2 regions of the Labrys sp. F242 genome follow, and region 1 is predicted to be linked to the other one. Evidence: predicted binding sites of a transcription regulator. Region 1 holds the regulator's gene; the other holds the start of a gene.

Evidence for each region. Region 1 encodes LexA, which represses DNA repair genes until DNA is damaged. Its sites were predicted from a motif close to TGTTCNNNNTGTGTTCNG; they were not measured.
Region 2: ssb (single-stranded DNA-binding protein) is a predicted target of LexA. The motif match lies at 1,734-1,751, and genes of this name have one in related genera.

What each region holds. Positions count from the first base shown of each region.
Region 1 covers NZ_JBVASG010000001.1:2,306,101-2,310,310, reverse strand. Annotated here, with positions in the region: gene ACZYTC_RS10900 (ComEC/Rec2 family competence protein) at 1-1,020, shown strand, start outside; gene ACZYTC_RS10895 (TOBE domain-containing protein) at 1,050-1,256, shown strand; gene ACZYTC_RS10890 (pentapeptide repeat-containing protein) at 1,361-2,044, opposite strand; gene lexA (transcriptional repressor LexA) at 2,071-2,787, opposite strand; gene ACZYTC_RS10880 (molybdopterin molybdotransferase MoeA) at 2,900-4,120, opposite strand; gene moaC (cyclic pyranopterin monophosphate synthase MoaC) at 4,117-4,210, opposite strand, start outside.
Region 2 covers NZ_JBVASG010000001.1:1,643,091-1,647,300, forward strand. Annotated here, with positions in the region: gene ACZYTC_RS07625 (hypothetical protein) at 1-775, shown strand, start outside; gene ACZYTC_RS07630 (hypothetical protein) at 1,039-1,479, opposite strand; gene ssb (single-stranded DNA-binding protein) at 1,899-2,390, shown strand; gene ACZYTC_RS07640 (MarC family protein) at 2,530-3,165, opposite strand; gene ACZYTC_RS07645 (lysine--tRNA ligase) at 3,322-4,210, shown strand, end outside.

The DNA of each region.
Region 1 (4,210 bases):
AAGCGAGAGAAATCTGCAATGGCGTGGGAAAGGGCCATCGGTGGCGCTGTGACCTTGGTACTTGCCATGATGCTGACCACGATCGTCGCCTCGCTCGCCACGGCGCCATTCTCAGCCTTTCATTTCCATCGTATCACGCTGCAGTCGCTGGCCTCGAACCTTGTCGCGACGCCGATCGTCTCCTTCCTGATCATGCCGCTCGCCATGCTGGCCGTGGTCGCCGAGCCGTTTGGCTATGGCGCTCCATTTTGGCAGGCGATGGGCTGGGCTGTCGGGTTGTTCATGCAGGTGGCTCGTTCGGTTGCGACCTGGCCTGGCTCCGATCTCGTGCTGCCGCAGTTCTCCGCCGCGGCGCTCGGATTGTTCGCTCTGACGCTGGTCCTGCTGACCATTCTGCGCACGCGTCTTGCTCTGCTGGCCCTATTGCCCTTGGGCGGGGGCATTGCCCTGGCCGCGACAGCGCCGCTGCCAGTAGCTCTGTTCGGCGCAAACGGCTACGCGGCCCTCGTTCGCAAGGGCGATCAACTGACCGTGCTGGCGCAGCGATCCGATGCTTTTACGGTTCAGCAATGGCTGCTGGCCATGGGCGATCGGCGCAAGCCGGAGGATCCAACCCTCGCGGCACAGCGCCTATGTGACAGAGAAGGGTGTTCCGCGCCCATCGAAGGAGGCGGGATCTTCATGCTCGACAAGACCAGTAACGCCGCCGAGGAGGACTGTGGACGCGTCAGCGTCCTGGCGGGACCGGTTCCGATCGGTGCTCGCTGTGCCACCGCTGGAGTTGTGATGGACCGGGAATTGATTCGCGCGGTCGGCTCGATAGCACTTTATGTAGAGCCGTCTGCGAGCGGCGATATCAGCCCGCGCTGGCGTCTCGTCATGGCCCGCCATCCCCAAGCGTCCCGTCCATGGGTACCGAGCCGGGTGATTGTGCCGCCGAAGCCTCTGCCCCAGGCGGCAGTACAAGTCCCAGCGACGGATAGGCCTATGGACAGCGTCACCGCCGAAACCGATAACTGACGCGAGATTCTCACCAGAAAGGACGGACCATGAAAATCAGCGCCCGCAACCAGATCAAGGGCACGATCAAGAGCGTGACGAAGGGGCAGACTACCTCCCATATCCAGCTCGAGGTCAATGGTACCATCATCACCGCTTCGATCACCAATGAGGCCGTCGATGATCTCCAGCTCAAGCCCGGCCAGAACGCCTATGCCGTGATCAAGGCCTCCGACGTCATGATCGCGGTCGACTGATCGGCGCTGTCAGCCAGGCCGGGTCTTCGGACAGATGGTAGTTCGAAGACACCCGGAGGCTACCCGACCATCAAGCGGATTTGCCTGCGAACTCCAGACCTTCTTCAGGCGATCCGCAAGCCTAGCTCGGCTAGCAATTGGCCGGCCTGGTTTTTCGAGATCGTGGCGCCCTTGAAATAACGGGCGTCACCAAGCTTCAAGCCGCCGAGATCGGCACTGCGTAGATCCGCTCCTTCAAAACGGGCATCGACCAGATTGGCATCGCGCAGGCTGCACTCTTCGAAGATGACATCGCGGAAATCGCATTGGCGCAGATCGGCCTGGGTGAAGTCGAGGCGGCGTAGCGTGGACTTGCGAAAGGAAAAGGCCGGCAGTTTCGCCGACATAAGCAAGACCTCCTCGAAAACGAGCCCGAATGCGGCGATTTCCGAGAGATCCGCGCCTGTCAGTTTGCAGCCGGTAAAAACCGTCGAGGCCGCTTTGGCGCGTCGAAAGCTGGCATTGCTGTAGTCACCCGTACGGAATGCAGCATCTTCGAGGTCGGTACCACGGAAATCGGCACCGCCCGCCTTGCAATTGCGCCATAGTGTATTCGCGAGCTTGGCGCCGACCAGCTTGGCATTTTTGAGAATGCAACGCTCGAACGACCAGTGGGACAGGTCGAGACGCGAAAGATCGCATTCCTCCAGTTCACAATCGACAAGGCAATACGGCGCGCGCTCCTTGAGCAACCGCTCGACGTCACGGCGTTCCAAAGCGTGGCCGCTGACTGTATGAAGGCCAGTCATTGCAAGCGAACCAAATTCGCATGCTCTCAATATCGGCGGAACAGGCCCACCAATTTACCCTGGATCTGTACCCTGTCCGGGCCAAAAATACGGGTTTCGTAAGCCGGATTGGCCGCCTCCAGCGCAATGGAGGCGCCGCGCTTGCGCAAGCGCTTCAGCGTGGCTTCCTCATCGTCGATCAGGGCTACCACGATATCGCCGGTATCGGCATGGTCCTGGCGGCGGATCAGCACGGTGTCATTGTCGAAGATACCAGCCTCGATCATTGAATCACCGCGCACCTCCAGGGCGAAATGATCACCTGAGGACAGCATTTCCGGCGTAACGCTGATGGTGTGGCTCTTGGTCTGGATGGCGGAGACCGGCGTACCGGCGGCGATGCGTCCCATCACCGGGACCAGAACCGGCCGGCCGACATCCTCGTCCATTTCCGGCCTGACGGGGCGGACCTTGCCGAGATTGCCCTCGATCACGTTGGGGCGGAAGCCCCGCTGCGAAGAGGCCAGCGACAGGCCGCCTGGCACGGCGGATTCGGGCAGGCGTACCACTTCGAGCGCGCGCGCCCGGTTTGGCAGGCGCCGGATGAAGCCGCGCTCCTCCAGAGCCATGATCAGGCGGTGGATGCCGGACTTGGAGCGCAGGTCCAGCGCCTCCTTCATTTCATCGAAGGAGGGGGGCACGCCCTGTTCCTTCAGGCGCTCATGAATGAACCGAAGCAATTCGTGTTGTTTCTTGGTCAGCATGGCTTTCCCGTCGTGGCGGCCGCGAATCACGGTGAAGGTGTAAACAAAACAAGAACAGTGCTACATGTTCCTACTGTGTTCTGCAACTGTGAAGTTCAGGTTAAGGGTAGCGTCAATAGCCGGCCGCACGAAGATCGATGATCTCGCAGATATCGCCTGGTTTTGCTTCCGGCGCAAAGGGCGGCCGGACAACCAGACAGTCGGCATGCTGCATCACACTCACCAGCGACGAATCCTGCAGCGCCAGCGGTTCTACCTTGAGGATGTCTGACGTATCGTCAAGCACGAAGCGGGCACGGATATAGTCTTCACGAACGTCGTTGGCTGGCCAGGCGTTGGCGAAGACGGCCTTGCGGCGGGACAGACCCGCATCGGCCCGCCCCAGCAACGTACGCAACAGGGGTACCAGGAAGAGGACGCCGCAGACCACCGAGGATACCGGATTGCCGGGCAGGCCGAGGATATGCATTGAGCCAAGCCGCCCGTGCAGCAGGGGCTTGCCCGGGCGCATGGCGATCTTCCAGAAGCCGAGCTGCATGCCTTCGCGGGTGAGCGCGGTCTGGATCAGATCGTGATCGCCGACCGAAGCACCGCCGATGGTGACGAGCACATCCGCCTTCTCGGTACGAGCCCGCCGAATGGCCGCTTCCAGGGCCGGGAAGTCGTCGCTGGCGATGCCGAGGTCGAGTACTTCGCCCCCCTCGGCCTCGACCAGTGCCCGAATGGCGAAATTGTTGGAGGCGACGATCTGATTCTCGCCGATGGCTTGACCGGGCAGTACCAATTCATCGCCGGTCGCGAGAATAGCGACTTTGGGGCGGCGGCGGACCGGCAGGGCAGGATGATTCATGGCCGCGGCAAGCGCTATGTCGCGGGGACCGATGACGGTGCCTGATGTCAAAGCCTCCCGTCCTTCGGCAAAGTCCAGGCCACGGGCCCGGATATGCTGGCCGAGCCTGGCCGCCGCCTCCACGATGACGCGATTGCCCTCGCGGCTCGTGTGCTCCTGGATCACCACTGTGTCGGCGCCATCCGGCACGGGCGCACCCGTGAAGATGCGAACGGCCTGGTTTTCGCCAACTCGTCCGGCATAGCCGTGCCCCGCCGCCGATTCTCCGATCAATTCGAGGCTAGCACCTTCCTTGGCATCTGCCGCTCGCACCGCATAGCCGTCCATGGCCGAGGCGTTGAAGCCGGGCTGGGTCCTCAGCGCCGTGATGGCGGAAGCGAGAACACGTCCGCGCGTGGCATGCAGCGATATTGTTTCGGTTGGAAGCGGGGCTACCCCGGCAACCACCTTGGCCAGCGCGTCCGCGACGGGAAGCAGGCTCATCGATTTTCCTCCGCATGCCAATCGCCGGATTTGCCGCCGGATTTCTCCACGAGCCTGATCGCCTCGATGCGCATGCCCCGATCGACGGCC
Region 2 (4,210 bases), 660 kb from region 1:
GCAGGCCGAGATCAAGCAGAAGCTGACTGCAGCCCTGCCACTGTGGAACAACCTGTCCGGCACGACCAAGCTGAATGAGGTCACCGTCGAGACGCCGTTGGGTCCGGTCAAGCTCGGAAGCCTGAGCTACGGCGTCGGCATGACCGGCGCGGTCAAGGATGCCTCCTATGGCATTGACATCAAATATGATGGCTTGGCGTTGCCGCAGTCCCCGGCCATTCCGGGTTGGGTGGCTCCGCTGGTTCCGGGCGAGGGCAATATCGACGTGAAGTTCGAGGGCGTCGACCTCGAGGCCATCGCCAAGCTGGCGATCGAGAATTTCGATGCGAGCAAGGATCCGCCGATCCCCAACGAACTGACGCCGCAATTCCTGGCTCTCTTCATGGCCGGACAGCCGCATGTGACCCTGGCGCCCAGCACCTTCACCGCCCCGGCCGGAGCGGTGAGCGCGGAAGGCAAGATGAGCGTCATGCCGAGCCAGAAGGGCAAGGTGACGATTTCGGCCACCAATCTCGACCAGATCATTGCGGCCGTGAACAACGCCCAGGTTCCCAACAAGGAATCGGCCCTGATGGGCATCGCCCTGATCAAGGGGCTGGCCAAGACCGGTGCTGACGGCAAGGCCGTCTGGGACGTCGACTTCGACGCGGCAACCAAGGCCGTGAGCGTCAATGGCCAGGTGCTCAGCGCCGGCAACGGCGGTGGAGCCGCACCTGGTGCCGGCGGCGGTGACGAAGGCGGCGACGATGAAGGCGAGGGCGACAACGCTCAATAAGGAGCGATTGTCGATCCCAAGGTCGATGCAATGAATGGGGGCAGGCGCGAGCCTGCCCCTTTCGTTTGGAACCAACGGCTTTTCGCCAACGAGACGGAATCGCCTGGACTTGTAGAGACGTGCCGGAACGCAGCGTTGGGACAAGCGTTAGCATGTGAACACGCTTTGCTCGCGGCCAACGCCAAAGGGAGAGATCGAGAGCCAAAGAAAAACCCCCGCGGATCGCTCCACGGGGGTGATGATTTCGGCCTCGAAGGAAAGGCTTAGTCGGCCTTGGCTTCACCAGCCGCTTCGGCCGAAGCCGGCTGCTGGGTCGGTTCGGCGGCGCGCGCATTGTGCATCGGGCGGATCGTCTGGAAGGAGGCGCGCTCCTGAACTGCCGGACGGCCGGTCAGGCTGACGACGTCACGGCGGATCGAGGCGATCAACTCGCGGATGGAGCCGCTGTCGCCGTCGGGACGATATTCCTCGCCGAGCACGTCCAGCTTGGCGCAGAGCTCGACGGCGTTCTTGGCGGGGGCGCGGGAGATCGAATTGGCGATGGAGCGCAGCTCGGAGACCAGTTCGTCGCGCAGCCCCTTCTGGTCATCCGCATCGATGATCGGGGAAGCGAGCATGCCGCGCAAAGCGGCGCGCCGCAAACCCAGAGCCGCTACCGTGTTGGCTCCGTCGGTCGCTTCGCGCTGTTGTCCTGGTCCTGCCATTTTGCTGCCCTCGTATGGAACTAAGAATGAGTGTGCGGCTCCCCTGCACGCCCAATGTGGCGAAAGAGCGATGACGGAAAGCGCGGTTCTGATTTTCGACCTGCTTGTTGGGCAAGTTATCGGGCAAAGGCAAGGTTTTCTTGGCCAGATGGCGCAGATTCCCACATGATTCGAGGCGGAACGACAGACTGCGGTGTGGTGTGGTCTTTGGGGCGGTTTGGTAAGCGGATCGTTAAGGCGGGTGCTTGCATTCCGCGAACAAATGTGGAACAAAACTAATTGTGCACGAAGCCAATTCCCTTGCAGGCGTGGCGCCGGGAGCATGCTAGAGCAGAAATGATGGAGGCGCCTTTCGGGGGGCCATGGGGCGTGCAGGGCGGTTCGGCCGGCACGCTGTGAAGCGAAGGAAGGAAGCCTCGATGTCGGGCTCGGTGAACAAGGTCATTCTGGTCGGTAATCTCGGCCGCGATCCTGAAGTGCGGCGGCTCAATTCGGGCGAGCCGGTCGTCAACCTCCGTATCGCCACGACGGAAAGCTGGCGCGACAAGGCCACCGGCGAACGCAAGGAGAAGACCGAGTGGCACAGCGTGGTCATCTTCAACGAGGGGCTGGCACGCATCGCCGAGCAATATCTGAAGAAGGGTGCCAAGGTTTACCTCGAGGGCCAGCTGCAGACCCGCAAATACAATGACGCTTCGGGCGTGGAAAAATATTCCACCGAGATCGTGCTGCAGCGCTATCGCGGTGAAATGACACTGCTGGACTCGCGCGGCGGCGGTGGGCAGGGTGAGGGCGCCCGGGACTATCAGGGCAATGATTTCGGCTCGTCGAGCCCGATGGAGCGCCGTCCGGCACCGGCCGGTTCGAGCAAGTTCTCCTCGGCCGACATGGACGACGACATCCCGTTCTGACGTCGGAACAGACCTGTCGACAAGGTGCCTGAAGCGCCGGTCACGTCTCGTGGCCGGCGTCTTGCTTTTTGTGCGCGATCGAAGGCTCGATCATCGCCCTGCCGAGACGGAGAAATGGTGTCGAACGCAGTGCGGGCCCTTATCCGGTCACGATCGCCCTGACGCCATCGACGATGAACTGCACCGCCAGGGCCGACAGGACGATGCCGAGAAGTCGGGTCAGCACGACATTGCCGGTGATCCCCAGAAGCTTGTTGATCACGCCGGCAAGGCGGAAGGAGACGTAGCAGCAGGCCGTCACGAAGGCGATGACGAGGAACAGGGATGCGAATTTGGCCGGCTCGCCATGGGTCTGGGCCGATAGCAACATGACGGCCGTGATGGCGCCGGGACCGGCAATCAAAGGGATGGCGAGCGGGAAGGCAGCGACATTGGAGATGAAGTCCTTGGTGATGGCGGTCTCCGCAGTCTCGTTCTTACGCATGGTGGAGCGGTCGAACACCATTTCATAGGCGATGGCGAAGAGCAGCAGGCCGCCGGCGATACGGAAGGCCGGCGTGGTGATGCCGAGCAGCCTGAGAAAGGGTTCCCCGGCGATGGCAAAGAAGGCGAGCACGCCGAAGCCGATCACGCTGGCGCGCCAGCCGACCGAGTGCTGCTGCTCCTTGTTCATGCCGCGGGTGACGCCCAGGAAGATCGGGCCGAGGCCGGGCGGGTCGACCACCACCAGCAAAGTGACGAGAGCGGCGGTCAGATAGTCCAGAATCGACGTCATCACGCCCCTCGACCGATCATTTGCACGCGCCAAGATTGACGCTGCGGCCCAGCCTGAATATGGCTGTGCCTTCCGCTTGCGGTCGAGAAAAATCAAGCCGCTTCGCACTCCGCTTGGCTTCCCATCCACAAGCAGCAGAAAGAAATCGGATCGAACATGTCAAATCTCTATCCGGCCGAGCTCGTCGCGGCCGCCAATGTCTCTGCCGCCTGGCCATTCGAGGAGGCGAGGAAGCTCGTTGCCCGTCTGCAGAAGCGCGCCGGCGACAAAAAAGAGATCCTGTTCGAGACCGGCTACGGTCCCTCGGGCCTGCCGCATATCGGCACCTTCGGCGAGGTCGCGCGTACCACCATGGTGCGCAATGCGTTTCGCCTGCTGACGGAAGATCGTATCCCGACCCGGCTGATTTGCTTCTCCGACGATATGGATGGCATGCGCAAGATCCCGGACAATGTGCCGGATCCCGAAGCGCTCAAGCCTTATTTGCAGATGCCGCTGACCCGTGTTCCCAATCCGTTTGGCGGCACCTACAAGAGCTTCGGCGATCATAACAACGCCATGCTCCGCCGGTTCCTCGATACGTTCGGGTTCGATTACGAATTCGCCAGCGCGACGGAATACTACACATCCGGCAAGCTCGATGCCGTGCTGCTGAAGGCCGCCGAAAAGTACGACGAGATCATGGCCGTCATGCTGCCGACCCTCGGCGAGGAGCGGCAGGCGACCTATTCGCCGTTCCTGCCGATCTCTCCGAGCAGCGGGCGGGTGCTCTATGTGCCTCTCAAGGACGTGAATGCCAAGGCAGGGACCATCACCTTCACCGACGAGGACGGTGTCGACAAGACGCTACCGGTCACCGGCGGCAAGGTGAAGCTGCAATGGAAGCCGGATTTCGGCGCGCGCTGGGCGGCGCTGGATGTCGACTTCGAGATGTTCGGCAAGGACCACCAGACCAACGCGCCTGTTTATGACGCCATTTGCGAGATCCTCGGCGGCACGGCCCCGGAGCACTATGTCTACGAACTCTTCCTCGACCAGCACGGTC